Regions from separate parts of the Segeticoccus rhizosphaerae genome, predicted to be linked through region 1. Evidence: predicted binding sites of a transcription regulator. Region 1 holds the regulator's gene; each other region holds the start of a gene.
What was found. The regulator LexA, encoded in region 1, represses DNA repair genes until DNA is damaged. The targets are predictions, from matches to a motif close to TCGAACANNTGTTCGA.
Positions count from the first base shown of each region.

Region 1 (9,963 bases):
TCGTGCCGCCGAGCACGTCCGGTCGGGGTTGCGACAGGCTGTGGACGGACTTCCGGCCGACCCGCGGGGGCTGCTGCCGGGCCTCGTCATCGGCGACACCAGTCGAACGCCGCCCGGCCTCACCGACGCCATGCGCGACACGGGGATGACCCACCTGTCCGCGGTCAGCGGCAGCAACGTCGCCGTCGTGCTGGCCGCGGCGATGCTGGTCTGCGGGTGGTGCCGGATCCGACGACGATGGCGACCGGTCGTGGCTGGCGCCTGCCTCGCCGGCTTCGTCGTGCTCTGCCGACCGGAGCCGAGCGTGCTGCGGGCCGCGGTCATGGGAGCCATCGGACTGCTCGGGCTGAGCACGTCCCGGCGCCGGATGGGCTTGCCGGCCCTGGCCGCTGCGGTCATCGTCCTGCTGTGCGTCGACCCCTGGCTGGCCAGGTCCTACGGCTTCGCGCTGTCGACGCTCGCCACACTGGGCCTGCTGCTGTTCGTCCGGTCGTGGGGTGCGTGGTTCGCGCGGTTCCTGCCCGGGCGACTGCACGCGCTCGGTCCCGTGATCGCCATACCGGTTGCCGCGCAGGCGATGTGTGCTCCGGTGATCGTGCTGCTGCAGGGTTCGGTGACAGTCGTGGGGGTCCTGGCCAACCTGCTGGCCGCGCCGCTCGTGGCACCCGCGACCGTGCTCGGGGTGCTCGCCGCGTTGGTGGCCCTCGTGTCGGCCCCGGTCGCGGCCGGCGTCGCGTGGCTCGCCTGCATCCCGACGCTCGGCATCGCCTGGATCGCGCGTGCCTGCGCCACCGTACCGATGGGTCAGCTGCCGTGGCCGGACGGTGCCGCAGGGGCGGTCCTGCTCGCAGCCGTCACCCTGGTGCTCCTCTTCACCGGCCCGTGGCAGGTCGCCCGGATCCGATGCCGGCCGTGGCTCTCGGCGGCCGGTGCGCTGCTGGCCCTGGCGTGCACGTGGCCCACCGGTTCGGTCGGTTGGCCGCCGCCGGGTTGGCTCCTGGTGATGTGCGACGTGGGGCAGGGCGACGGCATCGTGCTGGCCAGCGCGCCGGGTCATGCCGTCGTGGTGGACACCGGTCCTGATCCAGACGCGATGGGCACCTGCCTGCGTCGCCTCGATGTCGAGGTCGTCGATGCCGTGGTCCTCACCCACTTCCACGCCGACCACGTCGACGGGCTGGGCGCCGTGCTCGACGGCTGGCCGGTCGGAGCGGTCTACGTCTCGCCGGTCGACGAACCGGCCGGCGAGGCACGGGCGGTCCGAGAGCAGGCGAGCGAGGTGGGGACGCCGGTGCACCGCGCCTATGCCGGCGACGTCCTGCGGTGGGAGGGGCTGCGCGCGGCGGTGCTCTGGCCGGCCACGGAGCTGCACACCGGGTCGATCCCCAACAACGCCAGTGTGGTCCTCGACGTCGACCTCGGCGGGCTGCGGATGCTGCTGCTCGGTGACGTCGAACCTGAAGCCGCCAGACGGGTGCGGCGCGCGCTGGAACAGGAGGGCAGGCCGGCCCGGTTCGACGTGCTGAAGGTCGCCCACCACGGCTCCGCCAAGCAGGACCCGGTCCTGTTGCAGCTCGCGCACGCCCCCGTCGCGCTGATCAGCGTCGGCGCCGACAACGACTACGGTCACCCGGCGCCGAGCGCGCTCACCGTGTTGCGCGACGACCAGTTCACGGTGTTCCGCACCGACCGCAGCGGTGACATCGCGGTGTCCCGCGCCGGCAACGGGGGCCCCGCGATCTCCACCCGCGGCTCCTGACTCGATGCCGCCCTCGCCCATCTGGTGCGCCACTTGCCCCGGTTGTTGCGGCGACATCGCGCGGCTCGAGTGCGCGATGTCATCGCAACCGGGCGGGGTCTCGGCGGGCGCAGGCGCGAGTTGGCCCGGCTCAGGCGGAGTCGCGCACGCAGCCGGGGGTGGCGGCGGCCTCGAGCAGCGCCTCGACCGTCGCCCGCACCGCCGGCACCCGCTCGAGGTCCGCCGTCGTGACCACGTGGACGGCACGCCGCGAGGCGGGGTTCACTGGCAGCGTCACCACGTCTGGATGGCTCGCGCTGCGCAGGATCAGATCGGGGATCAGCGCCACACCCAGCCCCTCGGCGACCAAACCCAGGACCGCGACGTAGTCCTCGGTCTCGAAGGCGACGTCCGGCGCGAAGCCCGCCTTGTCGCAGAGGGAGAGCAGGTGGCCCCGGCACCTCGGACAGCCGGCGATCCAGGTCTCGTCGGACAACGCCGCCAGGTCGGCGACCGGCGCCTGCGCCATCGGGTGGTCCTTGGGCAGCGCCAGCCGCACCTCGTCGTCGAGCAGCTTGTGGGTGACCAGCCCGTCCAGGTCGTCCTCGCCCCGGCCGAGGTCGGTGCCCTCGTAGGCGAACGCCACCGCCAGGTCGCAGGTGCCGGCCCGCAGCGCGGCCAGCGACTCCGGCGGCTCCGCCTCGTGGAAGCTCACGCTCACGTCGGGGTAGCGCTCCTTGACCAGTGCCAGCGCTCGGGGCACGAGCGTCGCGGACGAGGAGGGGAACGCCATCAGCCGCACCCGCCCGGTGCGCAGCCCGGCGATGGCCGACACCTCGGCGGTGGCCGCCTCGAGGGCCGCGAGCACCGGCACCGCGTGCCGGGCGAGCACGTCCCCGGCCTCGGTGAGCCGCACGCCGCGTCCCATCCGCTCGACGAGCACTGTGCCGGTGCGCTCCTCGAGCCGGCGCACCATCTGTGAGATGGCCGGCTGGGAGAAGCCGAGAGCGGCTGCGGCAGCCGTGAAGCTGCCCTCGTCGTGGATCGCCTTCATCACCCGAAGGCCGGCGGCGTCGATCATGACCCAACCATAATCGAGCGTTACTTAAAGTCAAGAACTTGTGGTCTTGTGTGATGAGTCGGAATCGGTCATCGTGGATGTATGCCGACTCTCACCTCCCCGCGCCACGGACAGCCCGAGCTCCCCGCACCCGCCAGTTCCACCAGCGCGGACGCGCTGGCGCGGCTCAAGGCCCAGTTTGCGCCGGCACCCGGCTACCTCAACGCGAGCACCATGGGCCTGCCGCCCGAGCCTGTGGTCCAGGCGCTCCGGTCCGCGCTGGAGCAGTGGCAGCTCGGCCGCGCGACCGCCACCGGTTACGACGCCGACGTCCAGGCGGCGCGCACGGCATACGGGCGGTTCGTCGGCGTGCCCGCCGAGTGGGTCTCAGTCGGTCCGCAGGCGTCGGTGTATGCCGGGGTGGTCGCCGCATCGTTGCCCGACGGGGCCGAGGTGCTCTGCGTCGAGGGTGACTTCACCTCGATGATCTTCCCGTTCCTCGTCCAGGCGCAGACGGGTCGGATCAGTGTCCGCCATGTGCCGCTCGGCGAGGTGGCCGCCTCGATCACCGAGCGCACCACGCTGGTCTCGTTCTCCCTGGCGCAGAGCGCGTGCGGGAGCCTCTGTGATGGGGCGGCGATCGCCGAATCCGCTCGCCTTGCAGGCGCGCTCACCTTCTGCGACGTCACCCAGGCAGCGGGCTGGCTGCCGTTCGACGCGGGCGACTACGACCTGACCGTCTGTTCGGCCTACAAGTGGATGTGCCAGCCGCGCGGCACGACGTATTTCACCGTGCGCCCCGGTGCCGTCTCGTGGCTGCGGCCCGTGGTCGCCGGTTGGTATGCCGGTGACGACATCTGGGGCTCCTGCTACGGACCGGACATGGTGCTGTCCTCGAACGCCAGCCGCTTCGACGTCTCACCGGCCTGGCTGTCGTGGGTCGGCGCGGTCCCCGCACTCGAGGTGATGTCGATGGCGCCGATCGAGGCGATCCGTGACCACGACGTGGCACTCGCCGACGGCCTGCGAGAGCGGCTCGGTCTGCGCCCGGAAGGCCGGCCGGTGCTTCGGCTCGACGACGCCGACGGTTCGATCGCCACCCGGCTGGGTGACGCCGGGGTCACCGTGTCGTCACGGGCCGGGGGCGTGCGGATCGCCTTCCACGTCTGGAACACCGCCGCCGATGTCGACCTCGTGGCCGACGCCCTCGACGCCCGATAACCCGTCCGGCCGCCGAAGTCGGCGCCACGTGGTTGCATGGTGGCGTGTCCCGACCACGTCACCCGGCGAGTCCGGCGACGGCCCAGCTGGCCGCGGCCGGGCCGGCACCGGACGGGCCGGCCGCGCCGGGACCCCGGCACGGCACGGCGCTCTGCCTCTCCGGCGGCGGCTACCGCGCGGCGTTGTTCCACCTCGGCGCGGTCCGCCGGCTCAACGAGCTCGGCGTCCTCGGCGGGTTGCGGTCGATCAGCGGCGTCTCCGGGGGAGCACTGACCGCCAACCTGCTCGCCGACCCACGGCTGGTCTGGCCGGACGAGTCGGGCGGGGAGGTGGTGGTGAATGGCTTCGAGCGCTACGTCGCCGACCCGTTGCGCCGCCTCGCCGGGCACAACGTGCGGACCCCCGCGCTGCTGGCCAAGCTCTGGCCGCCGCGCTGGTTCATGCCGGACAGCGCGGTGCGAGCGCTCGCGGGCCGGCTGTCCGTGGCCGTGCCGTGGTGGGCGGGCGACCTGCGCGACAACGCGCCCGACGGTCCCGCGGTGCTCACCTGCGCGACCGAGGTTGCCTACGGCGTCTCGTGGATCTTCGCTGACCCCAACGCGGGCCGGCCTCACGGCCGTGTGGGCGACTACCGCCTCGGCCACGCCGACCCACCGCCCGGACTGCGCATCGCCGACGCGGTCGCCGCGACCTGCGCCTACCCGCCGTTCTTCGCCCCGCAGGTCCTCAACGGTGTGGAGATGGGCCTGAAGGGCGGCGAACCCGGGCACGCCGACCCGCAGCAGCACGCCGAGATCCTGCGGCACATCGAGCTCACCGACGGCGGCGCCTACGACACGCTGGGGGTCGAGGCAGTGTGGGCCGACCACGCGACGGTGCTGGTCAGCGACGGCGGCACGGTGTTCCGGGCGCGCACCACGCACACCGTGTGGGGCCAGCTGCTGCAGATCCTCGGGATCGCCACCAGCGGCGGCCAGACCACCCGGCTGCGGTGGCTGCAGGCGCGCTTCGCCCAGGACGCGCTCACCGGAGCCAGCTGGTCGTTGGATGCCGTTGTCCCCGGCCACTACCCGGCCGCCACCACCGAACGCATCAACGCGGTGCGCACCGACCTCGACGCGTTCAGCGACGGCTTGCAGCAGGTGCTCGAGCGACACGGATACCTCGTGGCCGACCAGGCCGTGCGCGAGCACGCCCCACAGCTGATCCGGCTCGACGCACCGCTGGAGCCGCCGCATCCGCAGGTCGCCGACGCGAAGGTCGCGGACGGCATACTGCGTGGATCGTCACGGCGCACGTTGTTGGGGCGCTTCTGACCGTCCCGCATACTGGGAGCATGACCGCCGTTGCCACGTCCCGGGACGAGACGTATGCCGCGCTGGTCCAGTTGGTACGCGGCGGCGACCTGACCGTCCTGACCGGGGCGGGGCTGTCCACCGAGTCGGGGATCCCGGACTACCGCGGCCCCGAGGGCATCCGGCGCGTGACCCCCATGACGTATGACGAGTTCGTCGCCTCCTCCAGCGCCCGGCAGCGTTACTGGGCAAGGAGTTTCATGGGATGGGGGCGATTCAAGGCGGCGGCGCCCAACGCAGGACATCGGGCGGTTGCCGAACTGGAACGGCGGGGCCTGACGCGGGGCGTCATCACCCAGAACGTCGACGAGCTGCACCAGAAGGCCGGCGCCCACGACGTCCTCGAGCTGCACGGCACCCTCGACCGGGTGCGCTGCCTCACCTGCGGCGAGACCTACCGGCGCGACGACGTGCAGGCCTGGCTGGACGAGGCCAATCCCGACTTCGAGGTGGCGGTCGGCCAGCTGCGGCCGGACGGCGACGTCGACATCCCCGACGCGGCGATCGAGAGGTTCCGCGCGCCCCGCTGCCTGGTCTGTGGCCACGACACGCTCAAGCCCGACGTGGTGTTCTTCGGTGAGTCGGTGCCGAAACCGTTGGTGGAGCAGTGTTTCGCCTTGGTGGAATCGTCCGCGGGCCTGCTGGTGCTGGGGTCGTCGCTGGCGGTGATGTCGGGATACCGGTTCGTCCGCCGGGCGGACAAGCTGGGGATGCCGATCGCCATCGTCACCCGGGGTTGGTCGCGCGGTGACGGTGAGGCAACGCTGCGGCTGGACGCCCCGTTGGGCGAGACGCTGACCCGGCTGGTGGCCGACCTCTGACCGGGACGATCCGGCCGCGACAGCAGGGGTCCGACTCAGACGCGGCGCAGCACCGCGGTGACCTTGCCGAGGATCGAGGCATCGTCGCCGTCGATCGGCTCGTAGGCATCGTTGTGCGGCATCAGCCACACGTGTCCCTTGGTGCGCTTGAACGTCTTGACCGTCGCCTCGTGGTCGAGCAGGGCGGCGACGATGTCGCCGTTCTCGGCGGTCTGCTGCTGGTGCACGACCACCCAGTCGCCGTCGCAGATCGCCGCGTCGATCATCGAGTCGCCGACCACCTTGAGCAGGAAGAGCTCGCCCTCGCCGACGATCTGCTTGGGCAGCGGGAAGACGTCCTCGACGACCTCCTCGGCCAGGATCGGTCCACCGGCGGCGATGCGGCCCACCACCGGCACGTAGGACGCGGCGGGACGCTCGTCGCCGATGCCCGTCTCGTCGACCTCGTCGGGGGTGGAGGCCGCGCGCGAGTCGCCGGCCCGGTAGCCGCGCGCGCTGCGCCCCAGGTCGGGGGATACGACCTCGATGGCGCGCGGGCGGTTGGGGTCGCGGCGCAGGTAGCCCTTGCGCTCGAGCATGTGCAGCTGGTGGGCCACGCTGCTCGGGCTGGTCAGGCCCACCTGCTCGCCGATCTCGCGCAGGCTGGGCGGGTAGCCGCGGCGGTCGATGGAGTTGCGGATGACCTCGAGGACCCGGCGCTGTCGAGTCGTCAGGCCGTCGCCCTTGTCGCGCTCGGGCATCTCGTGGATCTTGGCCATCGTGGCATCCCCTTCAGTGGATGTGGACTGCGGCGGGCGGGCGGGTCGTGGACGGGCGTCGGCCCGCGGCAGGGCGAGGGCGGTCGACATCAGTGCAGGTCAGAGCCGGTATGGCGGCCGCCCGAGACCGCGCGCAGCGGGCCCTGTCGGTGGTCGCTGCTTGGCTACTGGACATGACCTCATCGTACGCAGTTCGGACACGTTGGCCAAACACCTGTTCGACGCGTGTCTCGACATTGTCGGCGCGACGTGTTAGAAATCGTACAAGCGTGCTATCGCACACGCGTTCGGGACCGACCGCTTCAACACCGCTCGTCGCGACCGATCCGACCGCACCGATCGTCTGGAGGACAGCATGAGCGCAGCAACGACCTGGGGCTACCTCGAGTCGGCCCCGTGCTCGGCACCGCACCCCGGTCCCGACACCCGCAGGCCGGGCCGTCGGTCGCACCTGCGGCTGGTCCCGACCGGACCGGACGTGCAGGCGAGCCCGACGCACAGCCGAGTCACCCGGCGCGGTCGCCTCGCGATCACGCTGCTGGTGACCGCCGCGGTCCTGACCCTCGCGATGAGCCTGGCGAGCGGGATTTCCGCGCCGACGGGCGTGGCGCAGCCGACGGTCACGGTGGCTTCCGGACAGACCCTGTCCGACATCGCCGCGGCCGAGCTGCCGCAGCTGCCGGTGCGTGACGCCGTCGTGCAGCTGCAGCTGGCCAACGACCTCACCTCGATGCAGGTGCACGCCGGCCAGGTGCTGGTCGTGCCATCGGCCGGCCGCTGATCGGGGAGCGGCCGGCCCGGCTGCCGATCAGCCGCCCGGCAGGGAGTAGCCGCTGACGATGTTCAGTGTCGTGGCGAAGGTGAGGTACATCAGCCAGACCCCGGTGCACAGGTGGGCCAGGCCGAGGATTCGTCCGGCCACGGCGATGCCGGCGCTGGCGAAGAAGTCCGCGACGTAGATCCAGGTCAGGCCGACGAAGAGCAGGCCGACCGGCCAGCCGCCGCCCATGAAGAAGGTGACGAGGCCGAGCACGGAGATGATCGTGTAGGCGACGGACATGCCCACGTTGGTCCTGACCTCGTTGCCCTGCATCCGGTTGAGCCCGAGGGCAAACCAGTGGATGCCGTATGCGGAGAACGCCAGGGCGGCCATGTAGAGCAGCGGGTCCTTGAAGACCTGGAACCACGTCATCCCGACGAAGAGGATCACGCCGGTGACGAACTGGCAGAAGCCTGGCAACCAGACGCCCCACCAGCCGGTGGCGCGGTCAGCCGCCGGACTGCGGGCGGGGTAGCCGAAAAGCTCCTGTGGTCCCCAGATGAGATAGCCGGTGCCCAGACCGAAGAACCCGAGCGTGACCGGCGCGAAGTGCGAGATCTGGAAGGTCTGCGCGGTGAGTAGAGCGGTGTGCAGCATCTCGTCCTCCTCGGACGATGTCGTTGAACCGTTGATTACCTACCCACTCCATCCGGCTTTCAACCGGAAGGATCGACTCTGCGTGCCGTGATGCGGGCGAGCAGCTGGTGGCCCTCCCGCTCGAGGTCGGCTGCCTCGTCGGCAGGGAGCCGTGTCGACCAGGGTTCGCCGGCTGCCGCGTCGTAGGCCTCGTGCATCACGAACATCGAGGCGGACAGCCGCCGAGCCTCCGTCAAGCGGGCCGCCGCGTCCTGGCCGGTGGCGTCAGCGGGGTCGGCGGGCGACGAATCGGCGACCCCGCGGGCGGCGTCGAGGGCGGCGCGGCAGTCGTCCATCGCGCTGCGCAGGACGCCCTCGAGGCGCCGGTTGCGGATGGCGAAGGCCGAGCCGATGCCCACGACGATGCCGATGAAGGTGTCGAGGACGCGGTCGACCAGCAGCGTGGTGTCCGAGCTGGCGTGGCCGAGATGGGCCAGCAGCAGCGCGATGGGTGTGGCGAACATCAGGCAGAGCGCGTAGTTGAGCCCCACCATCAGCTCCGCGCCGACCTGCAGCACGATCACGAGGGCGACGGTCAGGCCGGCGCCGGGGGAGTAGGCGAGGGCCAGCACGCCCACCAGCAGGCCGGCTCCGGTGCCGAGGGCTCGCTGGATGCTGCGATCGACCGTGGCATACCAGCTGACCGACTGCTGCACGGCGACCGCCGAGACGGCCGCCCAGGAGGCGTGCCCCAGGCCGAGCAGGTGGGCGATACTGACGGCCAGCGCGACCGCGACGAGCGACCGGATGGCCTGGGGGACGAATGGCGCCGACGGACGTAGGGAGGTGATCGACGTGCCCCAGCGCTCCAGCGGTTGGCGCAGCAGGGGCGGTCCTGATGGGCGCGCCAGGGCGTCGGCGGCGTCCCGGCCGTCGAGCTCGGCCTGCTCGCCCCTGCCCAGCGTCACGTCCGGGATCTCGCCGAACCGGCGCAGTCCGCGCGCCAGTCGCCGCAACTCGGATGCGGTGACCGCCCAGGAGGCGTCGCTGTCCGATCCGCCGGTCGAGTCCGAGCGGCCCGACTCGGCGATGCGGTGTGAGGCCAGTCTCGCCCTGAAGGTGACTTCCTCGGCGTGCGCGCAGAGGGCCTCGAGCCGCGCGGACCACCGAGACGTCCGCCCGCTCGAGCCGATGGATGTCCAGGCGGCCCGGAGCGCCATGCCGGCGCGGTGTCTCGCTGACAGCTCGCCGTCGGCACCGATGGCACCGACGCGGTCGGCGACCGCCTCGAGGGCCCGCGCGACGGCGACCCGCTCCGGTCCGTGGTGACGGATCACCCAGCCGGACATGCACACCAGCCAGGCCCAGCCCGCGACGGCAGCGGTGGTGAGGGTGGCCGGCACCACGGCCTCCGGGCCGATCGGCAGCTCGGCGCACACCGAGACGGCGAACACGGGGAAGATGCCTGCCGGTCCGCCTGTGCGGGTGGCATCGGAGAGCAACCGCGCCAGACCGGCGACGGCCGCCACGACGGCGATGACGACGAGGACGTGACCGGTGTAGGCCGCAGTCAGCGTCCCCACCAGGGTGGAGAGCGACATGAAGATGCCGACG
Region 1 covers NZ_SWMA01000060.1:1,282-11,244, reverse strand. Annotated here, with positions in the region: gene FCN22_RS20735 (DNA internalization-related competence protein ComEC/Rec2) at 1-1,759, shown strand, start outside; gene FCN22_RS20730 (LysR family transcriptional regulator) at 1,890-2,819, opposite strand; gene FCN22_RS20725 (aminotransferase class V-fold PLP-dependent enzyme) at 2,901-4,019, shown strand; gene FCN22_RS20720 (patatin-like phospholipase family protein) at 4,064-5,335, shown strand; gene FCN22_RS20715 (NAD-dependent protein deacetylase) at 5,356-6,195, shown strand; gene lexA (transcriptional repressor LexA) at 6,231-6,953, opposite strand; gene FCN22_RS20705 (LysM peptidoglycan-binding domain-containing protein) at 7,309-7,734, shown strand; gene FCN22_RS20700 (hypothetical protein) at 7,762-8,370, opposite strand; gene FCN22_RS20695 (FUSC family protein) at 8,430-9,963, opposite strand, start outside.

Region 2 (9,963 bases), on a different contig from region 1:
GCTGGGGCGTCGGCGGCATCGAGGCCGAGGCCGCCATGCTCGGTCAGCCGATGAGCATGCTCGTCCCGCAAGTGGTGGGCCTGAAGCTGATCGGTGAGCTGCCGGCCGGCACGACCGCCACCGACCTGGTCCTCACGATCGCCGAGCTCCTGCGTCAGACCGGCGTGGTCGGCAAGTTCGTGGAGTTCTACGGGCCGGGCGTGGCCAACGTGCCGCTGGCCAACCGCGCGACGATCGGCAACATGAGCCCGGAGTACGGCTCCACCTGCGCGATCTTCCCGATCGACCAGGTGACGCTGGACTACTTGCGGCTGACCGGTCGGGAGGAGAAGCAGATCGCCCTGGTGGAGGCCTACGCCAAGGAGCAGGGGATGTGGCACGACCCCGAGCACGAGCCGGAGTACTCGGTCCGCCTGGAGCTCGACCTGTCCACCGTCGAGCCCTCGATCGCCGGACCGAAGCGTCCCCAGGACCGGATCCCGCTCAAACTGGTGCCGCACGCCATCTCCCAGCTGCTCACCGGCAGCTCCGTCGAGGAGGCCCTCCAGGGTCTGGACGAGGCCTCGAGCGAGTCCTTCCCCGCCAGCGACCCGATCGCGATCGACCACGACAGCCCGGAGGACGAACCGCACACCCCCTGCTCCTGCGAGTCCGCGCACGAGTGGCCCTCCAAGACCACCCCGATCACCCTCGCCGACGGCAGGAGCGCCAGCGTCGACAACGGCCACGTCGTCATCGCCGCCATCACCTCCTGCACCAACACCTCCAACCCCTCGGTGATGGTGGGCGCCGGGCTGCTGGCCCAGAAGGCCGTCGAGCGCGGCCTCGTCAGCCAGCCGTGGGTCAAGACCTCTCTCGCGCCCGGTTCCCGGGTGGTCACCGACTACCTGGACCGGGCCGGCCTGACCCCGTCGCTCGAGAAGCTCGGCTTCAACCTGGTCGGCTACGGCTGCACCACGTGCATCGGCAACTCCGGCCCGCTCATCCCCGAAGTCAGCACGGCCGTGACCGGGAGCGACCTCACCGTGTGCTCGGTGCTCTCCGGCAACCGCAACTTCGAGGGCCGCATCCACCCGGAGACGCGGATGAACTTCCTGTGCTCCCCTCCCCTGGTGATCGCCTACGCCCTGGCCGGCACGATGCACGTCAACCTGCTCCGCGACGCGCTGGGCACGGACCCGGACGGCAAGCCGGTCTACCTGCGTGACATCTGGCCGACCGAGCAGGAGGTCGCCGAGCTGGTCGACGGCTCGCTGCGCGCCGACATGTTCACCACGGGGTATGCCGACCTGTTCGCCGGCGACGACAACTGGCGCAGTCTGCCCGTGCCGGAGGGCGAGATCTTCCAGTGGGACGAGAGCTCCACCTACGTGCGCCGACCGCCCTACTTCGACGGCATGGGCCGTGAGCCGGAGCCGTTGGCCGACATCACGGGTGCGCGGGTGCTGGCCAAGCTCGGCGACTCGGTGACCACCGACCACATCAGCCCCGCGGGAGCGTTCAAGACCGACTCCCCCGCCGGCGCCTACCTGACCGAGCACGGGCTGACCCGGAAGGAGTTCAACTCCTACGGCTCCCGGCGCGGCAACCACGAGGTGATGATCCGGGGCACCTTCGCGAACGTCCGGTTGCGCAACCAGCTCGCACCGGGCACCGAGGGCGGCTGGACTCGCGACCTGACCAAGCCGGACGGTCCGGTGACGACCATCTACGACGCGTCGGTCAGCTACGCCGAGGCGGGCGTGCCCCTGGTCCTGCTGGCCGGCGCCGAGTACGGCTCGGGCTCGTCGCGCGACTGGGCCGCCAAGGGCACCACGCTGCTCGGCGTGCGTGCGGTGCTGGCCACGTCATACGAGCGCATCCACCGGTCCAACCTGATCGGCATGGGCGTGCTGCCACTGCAGTTTCCCGAGGGTGAGAACGCCGACTCGATGGGACTGACCGGTGAGGAGACCTTCACCATCACCGGGCTGGCCGGCGGCGAGAACGTACCCGCCACCGTGCAGGTGCAGGCGGAACAGGACGGACGCAGCCGGTCGTTCGAGGCCACCGTGCGCATCGACACCCCCGCCGAGGCCGCCTACTACCGGCACGGCGGGATCCTGCAGTACGTGCTGCGCCAGCTGCTGGAGGCGCAGTGAGCCGTCCGGAGGGCGGCAGCCGGCCGCTCTGAGGACGACCTCAGATCTCCAGCATGGTGTGGACCCGGCGGTCGGTCAGCTGGTCGCGGCCGCGCAGGAAGCCGATCTCGATGACGGCTTCGAAGGCCACGACCTGGGCACCGGCGCGCTCGACCAGCTCGCAGGTCGCCGCCGCCGTGCCACCGGTGGCCAGCACGTCGTCGACCACCAGCGCGCGCGTTCCCGGCGTGAACGCGTCAGCGTGCACCTCGATCGAGGCGGTGCCGTACTCGAGGGCGTAGTCGGTCGACAAGGTGGCACCGGGCAGCTTGCCGGCCTTGCGGACCGGGACGAAGCCGATGCCGAGCTCGTAGGCCACGGCCGCGCCGAGGATGAAGCCGCGCGCCTCGATCCCGACGACCACGTCCACACTGCCGCGGTGGCGCGAGGCAACGTCACGCACCACCGCGCCCAGGGCCGGTCCGTCACTCAGCAGCGGGGTGAAGTCCTTGAAGACCACGCCCGGCTCCGGGAAGTCGGGGATGTCACGGACGTGACGGCCGACCAGCTCCTCCATCCGCACCGTGTCGGTCATCCTCGCACCTCAGCGCCGGGACTTGGACGACCGCTTGGGTTGGCCCCTCGGTCCGGTCCGGGCGTAGGGGTGCAGCTGCCGGCCGCCGTGCGGGACCTCGTCGGACGACTGCGCCGCCTCCTCGCCGTTGACACCCGAAGTCGCCTCGGCCGGCTGCGCGTCGGCCGGCGATGAAGCTGCCGCTGGGGGCGCCTGCCCCGCACCACCGCTGTCGGTGGACACGTTCCCGTCGTCGTCGAGGACGAGACCGGTGTCGGAGACACGGCGGCCGTGGGCGAGCTTCTCCTGGTACTTCCTCGCGCGCTTGGCGAGGTCCTTCATGCCCGGTTCGCGTTCACGCAGGTCGGCCAGCAGCGGTGTGGCGATGAAGACCGAGGAGTAGGTGCCGGCCGCGATGCCGACGAAGAGCGCGAGGCTCAGGTCGAGCAGGGTGCCGGGGCCGAGGTAGGTGAAACCGATCACGAGGATGGCGCCGACCGGCAGCAGCGCGACCACCGAGGTGTTGATCGAACGCACCAGCGTCTGGTTGACGGCCATGTTGGCCGCCTGGCTGTAGGTCTGCCGTCCGCTCGCCTGGGCCGCCCGGGTGTTCTCGCGGACCTTGTCGAAAACGACGACCGTGTCGTAGAGCGAGTAGCCGAGGATGGTCAGGAAGCCGATCATCGACGCGGGGGTGATCTCGAACTTGAACAGCGCATAGATCCCGACGGTGATGATCAGGTCGTGCAGGAGCGCGACCAGCGCCGACAGGGCCATCTTCCAGGTGCGGAAGTAGATCCCGAGCACGATCGACACGAGCACGAGGAACCAGATCAGCGCACTGATCGCCTTGTTCGTGACGTCCTTGCCCCAGGAGGCACCGATGAAGTTGGCGCTGACCTGGCTCTCGGGCACGCCGAAGTCCTTCGCCAGCGTCCGTTGCGCCGCGTTGGTCTGCGTCTCGTTGAGCTTCTCGGTCTGGATCCGGATCGTGTCCGACCCGATGGTGGTGACCACGAGGTTCTCGGCACCGCCGGTCGCCTCGGACATGGCTTCCTTGGCCTTCGCCTCGAAGTTCTGCGTGGTCGAGAGCCCGGAGACCCGCAGCTCGGAGCCGCCGCGGAACTCGAGGCCGAAGTTCAGCCCGGTGCCGAAGATTCCGATGGCGGCGAGGACCAGGATGACGCCCGAGATGGCATAGAAGAGTTTCTGCCGGCCGACGATGTTCATCGAGCGCTTGCCCGTGTAGAGGTCGTTGCCGAACTGCGCGAAGCTCATCATCAGGCGGTCCCCCCTTCAGCGGGCCGCTGACCCGCGATCGAGACCCGCCCCCGCCCGGCATACGTGATCTTCTTGGCGCCCAGCCGGACGGGGTCGAAGCCGGACCACTTGTGTCCCTGCCCGAAGAACTCGGTGCTCGACAGGATGGTCAGCAGCGGGTGGGTGAACAGGACCACCACCACCACGTCCACGAGCGTGGTCAGCCCGAGGGTGAAGGCGAAGGCCTTGACGCTGCTCTCGGAGAGCACGTAGAGGATGGCCGCTGCCAGGAAGTTGATGCCGTCGGAGATCAGGATGGTGCGCCGGGCCCGGCCCCAGCCGGTTTCCACCGCCGAACGGAGTCGTCGACCGTCGCGGACCTCGTCGCGCACGCGTTCGAAGTAGACGATGAACGAGTCCGCGGTGATGCCGATGGACACGATCAACCCGGTCACCCCGGCCATGGTCAGCCGGAAGTTGTGCGTGTAGCCCAGCAGGGTCACCAGCCCGTAGCTGGAGAGGCCCGCGATCGCCAGCGAGCACACCGTCACGAAACCGAGGGCGCGGTACTGCAGGAGCGAGTAGATCACCACCAGGAGCAGCCCGATCATGCCGGCGATGATGCCCATCTTCAGCTGTTCGCTGCCGAGCTGCGGGCTGATCTGCTCGGAGGTCTGCACCTGGAACGACATCGGGAGGGCGCCGAACTTCAGCTGGTCCGCGAGGAGCTTGGCGGAGTCCAGGGTGAAGTTGCCGGTGATGCTGGCCCTGCCGTCACGGATCACGGCCTGTGACTGGGGCGCCGAGATGACCTGGCCGTCCAGCACGATGGCGAACCGCTTCTGGGGGTCGCCTTCCGGATGCGGCGTCAACCGTGCGGTGACCTTCTCGAACTGCTGGGCACCGACCTTGTCGAAGCTGAGCGCGACCTCGACGACGCTGGTCTGCACGCCGTTCTGACCCGTCTGGTAGCCCGCGCTGGCGTCGGAGATGTGGGCGCCGGTGACCTCGGACGGTCCGAGGATGAACTTCTCCCGGCCGTCCGTCTGGCAGGCCACCATCGGCTTGTCCACCGGCGCCAGGGCCTGCTCACGGCCCTTGGCGGTCTTGCAGTTGAGCTGCTGGTAGGCCTTGGTCAGGGCCGGGGTCACCCAGGCGACGTCACTGGCGTTCTTGGGCTTGGTCTGCGGCTGCTCCTGCCCCGGCGAGGCGGACGCCGTGGGGGTGGCCGTCGAGGCGCCCGAGGGGGTCGCGGTGGCGGTCTTGCTCGCGGTGGCTGTGCCACTGGGGCTCGGCGTGCTGTCCGCGCGCAGCGCCTGAGGGACGGCGGCACCGGCCGAGGACGTCTTCTTCGGGCTCGGCGTGCTCTTCCGTGGCGCGCTGGTGGCCTTGCTCGACGCCGTCGGCGTCGACTTCACGGACGGCGTACCAGTTGCCTCACCGGACGCCTTCGGCGTACTCGTGCCGGAGGGCGCCGGCTGCGCCGCCTGGGGTGACGGGCACCCAGCCGGCACGCCGGGACTGGAGGAGGCGCAGATGACGGCGCGGAAGCGCAGCTGGGAGGACTGCTTCAGGGAGTCCAGGGTGGCCTGGTCGGGGTTGCCCGGGAGCGAGACCACGATGTTGCTCTGACCGAGGGTGGTGACCTCGGCCTCGCTGACGCCGCTGCCGTCGACGCGCTGCCGGATGATGCTGACGGCCTGGGTCACCTGCTGGGAGTTGATCTGCTTGCCACCCTCGATCACGGGAGCGAGGACGATCTGGCGCCCTCCCTCGAGGTCGAGGCCGAGCTTGGGCCGCCACGCGTCGACCGGGTTGCCGGCGCCCGAGGCGGCGACGATGCCGCCGAACAGGCCGAGGATCAGCAGCACCAGCAGCGCGAGGGTCTTCAGCGGTGTGCGGTTCTGGGGTTTGATCGCCACGAGTTGGGGAGTCCTAGTCGGTGGAAGGCTCCGAGTCGCCGTGGGCGACACTCGGGGCGGGCTTGCGCAGCACGGCGCGTCGGTCGAAGCGGACGTTCACTCCGGGGCTGATCTCCAGCGTCACGATGGCGTCATCCATCTCGACGATCCGACCGTGGAGCCCGGAGGTCGTGGAGACCTCGTCTCCCACGTCGAGGCTGGCCTGCATCGACTCCATGTCGCGCCGGCGTCGCCGCTGCGACATGAACATCCAGCCGATCAACAGGATCGGGATGGCCAGGATGAGCAGGCTACCGAGCCCGCCGCTGCTACCTGACGAGGATGCCTCGGGGACGAGGAACGGCATGTGTGAGTCCTTCTAGCTGGTGCGGGAACCGAACGTGGTCCGGGCGCAGTACCCCGGTGATGACCGGTGTGGACCGGTGCGCAGAGAACGAGTCTATGTGAGCCTCGGCCCAGCGCCAAAGGGCGCGTCGTCCGGCGCGCCGGGATCAGGCGCCGAACCGCCCGTCACCACCCAGCGGCAGGGTCGGCGTGTCGCTGCCGGGCGGCGGGGTGAGGCCGACGTGCTGCCAGGCGAGGGGGGTCGCCGCCCGGCCCCGGGGGGTCCGCAACATGAAGCCCTCCCGCACCAGGAACGGCTCGGCCACGGTCTCCACCGTGTCCGGCTCCTCCCCGACGGCGACGGCCAGCGTGGACAGTCCCACCGGCCCGCCCCCGAACCGCCGGCAGAGTGCCTCGAGCACCGCGCGGTCGAGCCGGTCGAGGCCGCGGTCGTCGACGTCGAACAGGGCGAGGGCGGCGTGGGCGGCGTCGCCGTCGACGACGCTGCGGCCGTGCACCTGGGCCCAGTCACGCACGCGCCGCAGCAGCCGGTTGGCGATGCGCGGAGTCCCCCGCGACCGGCCCGCGATCTCCGCGATGCCCTCTGGCACCGCCTCCACCTCGAGCAGGACCGCGTTGCGGGTGAGGATCCGCTCGAGGTCCTGCGTCGCGTAGAAGTCGAGGTGACCGGTGAAGCCGAAGCGGTCGCGCAGCGGAGCGGGCAACAGTCCCGCGCGGGTCGTGGCACCGACCACGGTGAAGACGGGCAGCTCGAGCGGTATGGCGGTCGCCCCAGGACCCTTGCCGACGATCACGTCGACCCGGAAGTCCTCCATCGCGAGGTAGAGCATCTCCTCGGCCGCGCGGGACATCCGGTGGATCTCGTCCAGGAAGAGCACCTCACCCTCGGTGAGGGAGGAGAGTATGGCGGCCAGGTCACCGGCATGCTGGATCGCCGGGCCACTCGTGATCCGGATCGGTGCCTCCAGCTCGCTCGCGACGATCATGGCGAGCGTCGTCTTGCCGAGGCCGGGTGGGCCGGACAGCAGGACGTGGTCGGGCGGGGTGCCGCGCCGACGAGCCGCCTCGAGGACCAGGGCGAGCTGGTCGCGCACCCGCGTCTGTCCGGGGAAGTCGGCGAGCTTGCGCGGCCGCAGGGCCGCCTCGATCCGGTGCTCCTCGTCGTCCAGCGGCTCCGGCCTGGCATCGACGATGCGCGCGGTCGCGTCGCTGGAGCCGTCCGCATACCGGTCGCGATCGGTCTGCTCGCGCCGTGCGTCTCCGTCCTCCATCCGTCCCATCCGCCCTGTCAACGGCCCAGCTCACGCAGGGCGGCACGCAGCAGGCCCGAGACGTCGCCGCCGTCTCCGGCCTGGCCGGCCACCGCCTCCACCGCGTCGTCGGCCTGCTTGGCCGACCAACCGAGTCCGACGAGCGCCTCGCCGACCTGCGAGCGCCAGGGCTCGCGGCCCGCCGCCCGCGCCGGCGTGCCCGGGGACGCCTCGCCGGCGACCACCTTGTCGCGCAGCTCCAGCACGATCCGCTCGGCGCCCTTCTTGCCGATGCCGGGCACCTTGGTCAGGGTGGCCAGGTCGCCGCCGCTGATCGCCCCCCGGAGCACGTCCGGCGGGTGCACCGCCAGCATGGCGAGGGCGAGCCGCGGTCCCACTCCGGAGACGGTCTGGACCTGCTCGAAGAGGGCGCGCTCGTCGGCGTCGGCGAAACCGTAGAGGGTGAGCGACTCCTCACGCACGACGAGGCTCGTGGCCAGGGTCGCCTGGCTCCCACGGCGCAGGTCGGCGGCCGTGCCCGGTGTCGTGTGGACGAGCAGTCCCACCCCGCCGACCTCGACGATGACGGAGTCGAGCCCGACGTGCTGCACGGGGCCGCGGACGGAGGCGATCACCGGCCCACCTTCGCACGTCGGGCGGCGACGGCACGGCGCTGGGCCGCTGCCGCCTGCTGCAGCCGGTCCTCGGCGCCGCCACGCCATACGTGGCAGATGGCAAGGGCCAGTGCGTCCGCGGCGTCGGCCGGCGTCGGTTGCGTGTCCAACCGCAGGATCCGGGTGACCATCGTGGTCACCTGCGCCTTGTCGGCACGGCCGCTGCCGGTCACGGCGGCCTTGACCTCGGTCGGGGTGTGCAGCGCCAGCGGCAGCCCGAGCCGTGCGGCGGCAAGCATCGGGATCGCCGACGCCTGAGCGGTGCCCATCACGCTGGCCAGGTTGGCCTGGCTGAAGACCCGTTCCACGGCCACCGCGTCGGGCTCGTAGCGGCGCATCCAGTCGTCGATCTCGGTCTGGATCGTGAGCAGCCGCTCCTGCACCGGGTCACCCGAGGGCGTGCGGACCACACCCACGGCGACCAGCCGCAGGGGTGAGCCGACGCCGCCGTCCACGACCCCGATGCCACAGCGCGTCAACCCCGGGTCGACGCCCAGCACCCGCACGGCCTTCTCCTCGTCCTCGCCGAACACCTGTTCGCTCCGAACGTACCTCGTGGGTGCCTCCGCACGCCGCTGCGACGCGCCGTCCGGGTTGCCCGCGCCGTGTCCTCGGCCTCAGTCCTCGTCGTCGAGCTCGGCCAGCACGTCGTCGGGGACGTCGCCGTTGGCCCAGACGTTCTGCACCTCGTCACTGTCCTCGAGGGCCTCGATGACGCGGAACATCTTGCGGGCGCCGTCCACGTCGAGCGGCACCTCGACAGTGGGCACGAAGGACGCCTCGGCCGAGTCGTAGTCGATGTCGGCAGCCTGCAGCGCCTCGCGCACCGCGACGAAGTCGGTGGCCTCGCTCAGGATCTCGAAGGACTCCCCGAGGTCGTTGATCTCCTCGGCACCCGCGTCCAGGACCACCTCGAGCAACCGGTCCTCGGTCAGCTCCTCCTTGGGGACGATGACCACGCCCTTGCGGTTGAACAGGTAGGAGACTGCCCCGGGTTCGGCCAGGTTGCCGCCGGCGCGCGTCAGCGCCGTGCGCACCTCGGCCGCGGCCCGGTTGCGGTTGTCGGTGAGGCACTCGATGAGCACCGCCACTCCGCCGGGCGCGTAGCCCTCATACGTGATGTTCTGCCAGTCGGCGGCACCGGCCTCGGCGCCGCTGCCGCGCTTGACCGCGCGGTCGATGTTGTCGTTCGGGACACTGGTCTTCTTGGCCTTCTGGATGGCGTCGTAGAGGGTCGGGTTGCCGGCCGGGTCACCGCCGCCGGTGCGGGCCGCGACCTCGATGTTCTTGATCAGCTTGGCGAACAGCTTGCCCCGCTTGGCGTCGATCGCCGCCTTCTTGTGCTTGGTCGTCGCCCACTTGGAGTGGCCGCTCATGCGTGTGCCTTCCCGCGGCTCATGCGCTCTCCCTCGTCTGCCGTCCTGTCATCGAGCCTGCCCGATCCTACCCGCGCCGCGCGCGGCTGCTGTGCCCCACCGCAGCAGGGTCAGGGCACGACGCGACGGACCAGACCCACGAAGTACTCGTGCACGCGAGCGTCCCGGGTCACCTCGGGGTGGAACGACGTCGCGACGATGTTGCCCTGCCGCACCGCGACCACGCGCCCGGCCGCCTCACCCTCCTCGACCCGAGCCAGCACCTCCACCTGCGGCCCGAGATCCTCGACCCAGGGAGCTCGGATGAACACCGCGCGCAAGGGATCTCGGACCCCGTCTCGCAGGGCGGGCATGTGCAGGTCGTGTTCGAACGAGTCGACCTGACGGCCGAAGGCGTTGCGCCGCACCGTGATGTCGAGGCCACCCAGGGTCTCCTGGTCCG
Region 2 covers NZ_SWMA01000006.1:55,654-65,616, reverse strand. Annotated here, with positions in the region: gene FCN22_RS06820 (aconitate hydratase) at 1-2,141, shown strand, start outside; gene FCN22_RS06815 (adenine phosphoribosyltransferase) at 2,182-2,715, opposite strand; gene secF (protein translocase subunit SecF) at 2,725-3,975, opposite strand; gene secD (protein translocase subunit SecD) at 3,975-5,876, opposite strand; gene yajC (preprotein translocase subunit YajC) at 5,890-6,222, opposite strand; gene ruvB (Holliday junction branch migration DNA helicase RuvB) at 6,368-7,492, opposite strand; gene ruvA (Holliday junction branch migration protein RuvA) at 7,510-8,106, opposite strand; gene ruvC (crossover junction endodeoxyribonuclease RuvC) at 8,103-8,651, opposite strand; gene FCN22_RS06780 (YebC/PmpR family DNA-binding transcriptional regulator) at 8,763-9,521, opposite strand; gene pdxT (pyridoxal 5'-phosphate synthase glutaminase subunit PdxT) at 9,632-9,963, opposite strand, start outside.
Region 2: a site for LexA is predicted at 8,671-8,686, ahead of ruvC (crossover junction endodeoxyribonuclease RuvC). Genes of this name have one in related genera too.

Region 3 (9,963 bases), on a different contig from region 1:
GGCTTGCGACCGGCCACGTTGATGCCGTTGAAGGTCTGGATGAGAGACGCGGCCCAGATGACCACGGCGAGCTGGCGCTCGCTGAAGGCCTCGGCCGCCTCGGCGTAGACCTCGTCCGGCACGTCACGGGTCTCGGACAGGTGGCTGATCGCCTCGGTCAGCGCCAGGGCAGCCCGCTCCTGCGCGGTGAACAGCTCGGTCTCGCGCCAGACCGGCAGGACCGCGAGCCGGCGGGCCGTCTCCCCGTGGCGCGCTCCGTCCCGGGCGTGCATGTCAGCGCAGTAGGCGCAGCCGTTGATCTGCGAGGCGCGCGTCTTGACCAGCTCGATGAGCACCGGGTCCAGGCCCTCTTCCGCAGCGGTCCGTTCGACGTACTCGTGCAGGTTGACCAGACGCTTGAACGCGTCCGGCAGGGCTGCGTGGGGCAGGATGCGTGAACTCACCCCTCGACGGTATGCCGGGACCGGCCGGCCGCCACCGCGGACCCCGCGAACCGGCCCTCAGTCGCGACGGTGTTGGGGCAGCTCGTCCAACGCCTCGCGGATCACCGCGAACGCCATCGACGAGGAGTAGCCCTTGCGGGCGAGCATCCCGGCCAAGCGCCGGGTCTGGACCTGGCGGTCGAGACCGTGCATGGTCCGCAGCTTCTTGTCGACCAGCCGCCGCGCCCGGTCACGTTCGTCCTCGGCGCCGACCTGCTCGAGAACCTGGTCGGCGACGTCGCGGTCGACCCCCTTCCTGCTCAGCTCGCGAGCCAGGGCCCGACGGGCGAGCCCACGCCCGCTCTGCTGCGAACGCACCAGCATGGCGGCGTAGGCCTCGTCGTCGACCAGCCCGACCTCGGTGAGCCGATCCAGCACCTCCCGGGCCACCTCGGGGTCGCAGTTCTTCTGGCGCAGCTTGTCCTCCAGCTGTGCCCGGCTGCGGGGAGCCATGGTCAGCTGGCGCAGCACGATCTGGCGCGCGACGGCATACGGGTCGGCGTCCACACCACGGGTGGCCAGGTCCTCCGGCGGCGGGGTGCGCCCCGAGGAGGGCGAGGCACCACCGCCACCGGAGGGTTGGAGGCCGGCGCGGGCGATCATGTCCGCGAGCGAACGGACCCTCTCGCGCCGGTCGTCCGCACCGGGCGGGCCCGGTGCGGACGAGTCAGAGGAGCCGAACACGTCGGGCAGGGTGCTCAGAAGTCGACCGGCACGTCCGGCGCTGCCACCGGCTCACTCGGCTTGTCGAGCTGCGGGCCGATGCCGAGCTTCTCCTTGATCTTCTTCTCGATCTCGTCGGCGAGGTCGGGGTTGTCGCGCAGGAAGCCGCGGGCGTTCTCCTTGCCCTGGCCGAGCTGGTCGCCCTCGTAGGTGTACCAGGCGCCGGCCTTGCGGACGAAGCCGTGCTCGACGCCCATGTCGATCAGGCCGCCCTCGCGGGAGATGCCCTGCCCGTAGATGATGTCGAACTCGGCCTGCTTGAACGGCGGGGAGACCTTGTTCTTGACCACCTTGCAGCGGGTGCGGTTGCCGACCGCGTCGGTGCCGTCCTTGAGGGTCTCGATCCGGCGGACGTCCAGCCGCACCGACGCATAGAACTTCAGCGCCTTGCCACCCGTGGTCGTTTCGGGAGAACCGAACATGACACCGATTTTTTCACGGAGCTGGTTGATGAAGATAGCGGTCGTGCCGGTGCTGTTGAGCGTGCCGGTCAGCTTGCGCAGCGCCTGGGACATCAGCCGGGCCTGCAGGCCGACGTGGCTGTCACCCATCTCGCCCTCGATCTCGGCGCGGGGCACGAGCGCCGCGACCGAGTCGACCACGATGATGTCGATCGCGCCCGAGCGGATCAGCATGTCCGCGATCTCGAGCGCCTGCTCACCGGTGTCGGGCTGGCTGACCAGCAGCGCGTCGGTGTCGACGCCGAGCTTCTTGGCGTAGTCGGGGTCGAGCGCGTGCTCGGCGTCGATGAAGGCCGCGATGCCGCCGGCCTTCTGCGCGTTGGCCACCGCGTGCAACGCCACGGTCGTCTTACCCGACGACTCCGGTCCGTAGATCTCCACCACACGGCCGCGGGGCAGGCCGCCGATGCCGAGGGCGACGTCGAGCGCGATGGACCCGGTGGGGATGACCTCCATCGGCGCACGGACCTCGTCGCCGAGACGCATCACGGCACCCTTGCCGTGGGCCTTCTCGATCTGCGCCATGACGGCGTCGAGGGACTTGGACTTGTCGGCTTGAGCCATGTCCTGACCTGCTCTTCCTGAAATCGTGGGCTGCCGTCTACCTGCGACCGACACCCGGTCGCCGCTGACCGGCAGTCACCGGCCACCTGACGCACTGTGTCGAGTCAGACGTTAGGAGCGACCACCGACACCGGCCCCCGCCACGGCCGAGGCTGTGGACGGCGGGACGCCGGCGGCGTTCCATGGGGACAAGACTACTCGGACAGACGTTCGATGAGCGCACGCGGGCAGCGACACGCCGAAACGCGGAGCAGACCGTCACCGCGGCAGTTCCGCGTGGCCACCCTCCTGCCACGAGGACATCTCCAGCCTCACCAGTCACGAGAGCAACAGGCGTTCCACCCGCCGGGCCGCCCCGACCAGGCCGACCAGACCCAGCACCGCCAGGTAGGCCACGTGCACGAGCAGCCCCGTCCCGACCTCGCCGAGCATCAGCCCACGCTCGAGCGCCACCCCGTGGTAGAGCGGCGTCACCTGCACCAGCCACTGCACCCCCGAGGGATAGGTCGCCAGCGGGAAGAAGGTCGCCGAGAACAGGAAGAGCGGCTGGATGGCGAGGTTGATCCAGTCGAAGTCGACCCAGGACCGCATGAAGGTCGTCGCGAACATCCCCACCGCCGAGAACGCGAACGAGATGAAGCTCGCCGCCGGCAACGCGAGCAGCGCCCACCACGAGTGCACCATCCCGGCGACGACCGCCACGAGCAGGAACGCCCCGGAGTAGAACGCGCCACGCAGCAGCGACCAGCTGATCTCCCCCACCGCCACGTCACGCGGCCCGAGCGGCGTCGCGAGCACCGAGTCGTAGAGCTTGGCGTACTTCAGCTTGAAGAAGACGTTGAAGGTGGAGTCGAACACCGCGCCGTTCATCGCCGCCGCGGCCAGCAGCGCCGGGGCGACGAACTCGGCATACGACACGACCGCCCCGCCGTCGGTGGTCACCGTGCGCACCAGCGCGCCGAGCCCGGCCCCGAGGGAGAACAGGTAGAGGATCGGCTCGGCCAGTCCGGTCACGAACGCGATCCACCCGTGCCGGAAGGCCATCGCGTTGCGCTCCACCAGGATCCGCGCCATCCCGGCGCCCGCGGGGATGGGCAGCACCCGCGCCAGTCGAGACACGACCCCAGGACGCGGTGCGGCGGGCGCGGCGGTGCGGGTCGTCATACGACCAGCCTCCGGCGGAAGGCCTTGTAGGCGAGCCACCCCGTCACCACGACGACCAGGAGCAGGTATGCCGTGTGCCCCAGCAGGTGCAGCCAGTCCGGGGAGCCCTTGGCCAGGTCGCGGTTGCCGTCGACCCCGTGCCACAGCGGCGTCACCCAGGCGATCGGGCGCAGGAACGCGGGCAGCTGGTCGAGCGGGAAGAAGGTGCCCGAGAAGAGGAACAGCGGCGTCATGACGAACCGGAACATGATCGAGAAGCCGGCGTCGTTCTCCTGGGTCGCGGCGAACGCGAAGACCGGCACGGTGAAGGCCAGCCCGGTCAGCACGGTGAGCGGCAGCGCCAGCAGCACCCACCAGGACGCCCACGCGCCGAACCCCGCCCCGACCGCGAGGAAGATGCCGGTCGCGAGCGCGATCTGCGAGGCGACCCAGCCGATGTGGCCGATCAGGATGTCGGCGACGCCGATCGGGGTGGCGAGCATCGCGTGGTACTGCATCTGCCAGCGGATCGCGCCGAGCACGGTGTAGGACGACTCTCCCATCGCGACCCACATCGCCTGTGCCGCAAGGATTCCCGGCACGACGTACTGCAGGTAGGGCATCCCGTCGACCCCGCCGGAGGACGAGTCGACCAGGCTGCCGAGCCCGAGCCCCATCGCGAGCAGGAACATCACCGGCATCAGGAACCGGCTGACCACGTTGCCCTGCCACGTCCGCTTGTACTGCGTGGCCCAGAACGCGAACACCGGCTGCCAGCGCCGGCTGCGCGGGAACGGCTCGGGGGTATTCCGGGTGCTCGCCGTGGTGGGCAGCGTCGGGTCGGCAGCCACGTCAGTCCACCAGGGTGCGGCCGGTGAGGTTGAGGAAGACGTCCTCCAGCGTGGAGCGGCGCACGAGGGCCGACAGCGGCTCGAGCCCTGCGGCATGCACCTTCTCACCGGCCGCGTCGCCGTCGGCGGTGTAGATGAGCAGCCGGTCGGGCAGCACCTCGACCCGGTCGCCGAGGCCGTCGACCCGGCCGGCCAGCTCGGCGTGGTCGTCGACGTCGAAGCGCAGCTCGAGCACCTCGCGCGTCGAGTGTTCGCGGATCAGGTCGCGTGGTGACCCCTCGGCCACGATCTCGCCGTGGTCCATGACCACCAGGCGGTCGCACAGCTGCTCGGCCTCGTCCATGTAGTGCGTGGTCAGCACGAGGGTGACGCCCTGCCGCTTCAGCCGGAACAACCGGTCCCACAGCACGTGCCGCGCCTGCGGGTCGAGCCCCGTGGTCGGCTCGTCGAGCATCAGCACCTCGGGGTCGTTGACCAGCGAGCGGGCGATGGTGAGCCGCCGCTTCATCCCGCCCGAGAGCGGCTCCACCTTCGACCTGGCCCGCTCGGTGAGCTGGGCGAACTCCAGCAGCTCGGTCGCGCGCGCCCGGACCTGCGGCTTGGACAGGCCGAAGTAGCGGCCGTAGACCCAGATGTTCTCCTCGACCGTCAGCTCCTCGTCGAGGGTGTCCTTCTGCGGGACCACGCCGAGCCGGGCGCGGATGCGCGGACCCTCGGTGGCCGGGTCGAGGCCGAAGAGCCGCAGCTCACCGCCGGTCGCCGGCGACACGCAGCCGACCATCCGCATGGTCGAGGTCTTGCCCGCGCCGTTGGGCCCGAGGAACCCGAACGCCTCACCACGCTGCACCGCGAAGTCGATCGCCTTGACCGCCTCGAAATCACCGAACCTCTTGGTCAGCCCGGAGGCGTGGATCAGCGGCTCGTCGGAGGTCACGGCGCGAGGATACGTCGCCGGCCCGAGGCCGGTCCCCTCACTTTTCCGCGGCGCGACGCTCGCGGCCGAACCGTCGCTCGGGCGGCACGTCCATGTCGTCGCAGAGCGCGGCCCACACGGTCCGCGGCCTCACGCCGGCCCCGAGCGCCTCGGCGGCCGTCCGGTCCCCCAGCTCGTGCAGGGCGTGGCTGTTCGCGAGCGAGCGGGCATAGGACGACCCGAACTCGTCCTCCATCAACCGCCAGAAGTCACTGATGCGCACCCTCCGAGTCTCGCACGCCCCCGCCCCCCGGGTTGTTGCTGGGAGTTGTTGCTGGGAAGGGGCGTCACGGACGACGCCGCCTCCCAGCAACAGCGCGAAGGGGCTGGGCTCAGAGCCAGGAGATGTGGTCGCGCAGGAAGAGGTAGCCGACGAACGCGAACGCGTCGAGCAGGGTGTGCGCGACAACCAACGGCACCACCCGCTTGGTCCGCTGAAACCACCACCCGAAGATCAGCCCCATGACCAGGTTGCCGACGAACCCGCCCAGTCCTTGGTAGAGGTGGTAGCTGCCCCGCAGCACCGCGCTGGCCACGAGCGCCTTGCGCGACGACCAGCCCAGCTGCTGCAGCCGGGTCAGCAGGTAGCCGACGACGACGACCTCCTCGAGGAAGCCGTTCTGGAACGCCGACAGCAGCAGCATCGGCACGCGGTACCAGACATCGGGGAAGTTCACCACGGCCAGGCTCGCGCTGACCCCGACCTCGTGCGCGGCCCACACCAGGGCGAGGCCGGGTATGCCGATCAGCGCGGCGAAGCCGACGCCGGTCGCCAGGTCGCTCCCCCGGTGCCAGCGATGGGTGCCGATCCCCAGCCCACGCCCGGCCGGGTCGCGGCTCAGCAACGCCAGGGCCAGCAGTGCCGGCATCACCCCTGCGGCGAGCCGCGCCAGGTCGTCGAGGATGTCGAGCCACATCGCCGTGGTCTGCCGGCCCGCCACCACGGTCGCCGTGGTGGCGGAGATCCCGCCGGGCACCGTCACCTCGGCGCGCAGGAAGGTCAGCAGGGCGAAGATCCCCGACATCCCCAGGGAGACGCCGAGCACGGTGAGGACCTCGCGCCCCCGCCGCGGCCGGTGCGGGACGGCGTCACTGGGGGTGCTCACGGCCCCCAGTCTGGGGGATCCGGTCGCCTACCGCCTGCACGACCCCCACCGGACGAGATCGCCGCGCACATGGTGATCAGCCCGACCACGGTCAAGACCCACGTCAGCCGGGCGATGACCAAGGTGCACGCCCGGGACCGGGCCCAGCTGGTCGTCTTCGCCTACGAGACCGGCCTGGTCCTCACCCGCAACACGTGGCGACTGCCGCGGCCGGGACGCGGTGGCGACACCGGCATCGACCCCGGTGGCGGCCTCAGCGGCAGCGGCGGGTGCTCGGCCGCGGGGTGTCGGTGCGGCGTGGCAGGCTGGGACGGTCATGGTCACCGACGTGCTCGAACGCTTCTCCCCCGCGACCCAGGACTGGTTCCGCGCGTCCTTCGTCGCGCCGACCGCCGCGCAGGCGGGCGCCTGGGACGCGATCAGCAGCGGCGACCACACCCTCGTCGTGGCGCCGACCGGATCGGGCAAGACCCTGTCGGCCTTCCTGTGGGCGCTCGACCGACTGGCGGCCGAACCGCCGCCGGAGGAACCGCTGCGCCGGTGCCGGGTGCTCTACATCTCGCCGATGAAGGCGCTCGCCGTCGACGTCGAGCGCAACCTGCGCTCGCCGCTGGTCGGCATCGGTCACGCCGCGGCCCGGTCGGGCCAGCCCCAGCCCGACGTCAGCGTCGCGGTCCGCAGCGGCGACACCCCGGCGGGCGAGCGTCGCGCGTTCGCCCGCCGCCCCTCCGACGTCCTGATCACCACGCCCGAGTCGCTCTTCCTGCTGCTGACCTCCCAGGCACGCGAGGCGCTGGCCGGCGTCGAGACGGTCATCGTCGACGAGATCCACGCGGTGGCGGGCACCAAGCGCGGGGCCCACCTCGCGTTGAGCCTCGAACGGCTGGACGCGCTGCTGGACAAACCCGCCCAGCGGGTCGGCCTGTCGGCCACGGTGCGTCCGGTCGACGAGGTCGCCCGGTTCCTCGCGGGCGGGCGGCCGGTGACCACCGTGCAACCGGAGTCCACCAAGGAGTGGGACCTCGACGTCGTGGTGCCGATCGCCGACATGGACGCCATCGGCCAGGTGGACGACGACCTGTCCGGCCCTGCCTCCGGTGAGCCGCAACGTGCGTCGATCTGGCCGCACGTCGAGGAGCGCATCGTCGACCTGGTCGCGGCACACCGGTCCACCCTGGTCTTCGCCAACTCCCGGCGGCTGGCCGAGCGGCTCACCGCTCGGCTCAACGAGATCTGGGCCGACCGGCTCGAGCAGGCAGCTGTCGAGGCGGCCAGCGGGCCAGCCGACGACGACCGCAACGGCGAGGACGCCACGGGCGTCGACCCGTCCGACCGGCATACACGCTCGACGCCCGCGCAGATCATGGCCCAGTCGGGCCAGGGCAGCGGCGCTCCCGCGGTCCTGGCGCGTGCCCACCACGGCTCGGTGAGCAAGGAGCAGCGCGGGCTCATCGAGGACGACCTCAAGGCCGGCCGGTTGCCCGCCGTGGTGGCCACCAGCTCGCTCGAGCTCGGCATCGACATGGGGGCGATCGACCTCGTCATCCAGGTCGAGTCCCCGCCCAGCGTGGCGAGTGGGCTGCAGCGGGTCGGCCGCGCCGGCCACCAGGTGGGCGCCGTCTCGCGCGGCGTGCTCTTCCCGAAGTTCCGCGGTGACCTGGTGCAGACGGCCGTCGTGGTCGAGCGGATGCGGGCCGGTCAGATCGAGGCCCTGCGGGTGCCCGCCAACCCGGTCGACGTGCTCGCCCAGCAGGTCGTCGCGATGTGCGCCATGGACGACTGGCCGGTCGACGACCTCGAGTCGCTCGTGCGCCGCGCCGCGCCGTTCGGGGCCCTGCCGCGGTCCATCCTCGAGGCGGTGCTCGACATGTTGTCCGGGCGCTACCCGAGCGACGAGTTCGCAGAGCTGAGACCGCGACTCGTCTGGGACCGCGTCACCGGGGTGCTCACCGGCCGTCGCGGAGCCCAGCGGCTCGCAGTCACCAGCGGCGGCACCATCCCCGACCGTGGGCTGTATGGCGTGTTCCTCGCCTCGTCCGAGGGATCGGGCCGCCGCGTCGGCGAGCTCGACGAGGAGATGGTCTACGAGTCGCGCGTGGGCGACGTCTTCATGCTCGGCACCTCGTCCTGGCTGATCGAGGACATCACCCACGACCGGGTGCTCGTGACCCCGGCGCCCGGGGTGCCCGGCCGGCTGCCGTTCTGGAAGGGTGACACCTTGGGCCGGCCCGCCGAGCTGGGGCGCGCCGTGGGCGCGTTCGTCCGCGAGATCGTCGCGCTGCCGGGCCGATCCGCCCGCGCGCGGGTCGCTCAGGCAGGTCTCGACGAGTGGGCCACAGACAACCTGCTCACCTACCTCGAGGAGCAGCGGGAGGCGACCGGCCACGTGCCGGACGACCGCACCATCGTCGTCGAGCGGTTCCGCGACGAGCTCGGCGACTGGCGGATCGCCCTCCACTCCCCCTTCGGCGCCCAGGTGCACGCTCCGTGGGCGCTGTGCGTCGCCGCCCGCCTGCGCGAACGTTTCGGCGTCGACGTCCAGGCGATGCACGGTGACGACGGCATTGTATTGCGGCTTCCCGACCTCGAGCTCGACCTCGGCGAGGGCGACGACGGTCCCACCGTCCCGGTGGCCGATCTCTCGTCCGAGCTGCTGTCACTGATCACCCTCGACGCCGACGACGTGCATGATCTCGTGACCACCGAGATCGGCGGATCAGCCCTGTTCGCAGCCCGGTTCCGCGAGTGCGCCTCGCGCGCGCTGCTGCTGCCGCGACGCAACCCGGGCAAACGCCAGGCGCTCTGGCAACAGCGTCAGCGGTCGGCCCAGCTGCTGCAGGTGGCCAGCCAGTTCCCCTCCTTCCCGATCATCCTCGAGACGGTGCGGGAGTGCGTGCAGGACGTCTTCGACGTCCCCGGCCTGACCGACCTGATGCGTGACATCGCCGCGCGACGCGTGCGCCTGGTCCACGTCGAGACAGCCTCGCCCTCGCCCTTTGCCAAGAGCCTGTTGTTCGGCTACGTCGCCCAGTTCCTCTACGAGGGTGACTCACCCCTGGCCGAGCGCCGAGCCGCGGCCCTGGCCCTCGACCCGACGCTGCTGTCGGAGCTGCTCGGCCGGGGTGAGGGCGCCGCGCTGCGAGACCTGCTCGACCCGGAGGCGCTGCACCGCACCGAGAACGAGCTGCAGCACCTCGCGTCGGAGCGGCGCTGCCGGGATGCCGAGGACGTCGTCGACCTCGTCCGCGTGCTCGGCCCGCTGCCGCACGCGGCGATCCTCGAGAGGTGCACCGAGGGCACGTCGCCGGCCAGCCTGTCCGCTTGGCTCGTCGAGCTGGAGGGCGACCGGCAGGTCATCCGGGTCCGCGTCGGCGGTCAGGAGTCCTGGGCCGCGGTCGAGGACTCCTCCCGGCTGCGGGACGCCCTCGGCGTGGCCCTGCCCGTCGGGCTGCCCGAGGTCTTCCTCGAGCCGGCGCGCGACCCGGTCGGTGACCTGGTGATGCGCTACGCCCGGACCCACGGTCCGTTCACCGCGCACGACGTCGCGGGGTGGTTCGGCCTCGGCCCCGCGGTGGCGAGCACGGCGCTGCGCCGGCTGGTCGAGGCCGGTCGCGTGGTCGAGGGCGAGCTGCGCCCGATCGAGTCCGGTGGCGGCGAGCA
Region 3 covers NZ_SWMA01000012.1:92,387-102,349, reverse strand. Annotated here, with positions in the region: gene FCN22_RS10630 (carboxymuconolactone decarboxylase family protein) at 1-443, opposite strand, end outside; gene FCN22_RS10625 (regulatory protein RecX) at 501-1,166, opposite strand; gene recA (recombinase RecA) at 1,181-2,230, opposite strand; gene FCN22_RS10615 (ABC transporter permease) at 2,549-3,394, opposite strand; gene FCN22_RS10610 (ABC transporter permease) at 3,391-4,224, opposite strand; gene FCN22_RS10605 (ABC transporter ATP-binding protein) at 4,226-5,158, opposite strand; gene FCN22_RS10600 (DUF3046 domain-containing protein) at 5,196-5,420, opposite strand; gene FCN22_RS10595 (CPBP family intramembrane glutamic endopeptidase) at 5,530-6,303, opposite strand; partial or broken gene FCN22_RS22940 (response regulator transcription factor) at 6,355-6,486, shown strand; gene FCN22_RS10585 (ATP-dependent helicase) at 6,620-9,963, shown strand, end outside.
Region 3: a site for LexA is predicted at 2,429-2,444, ahead of recA (recombinase RecA). Genes of this name have one in related genera too.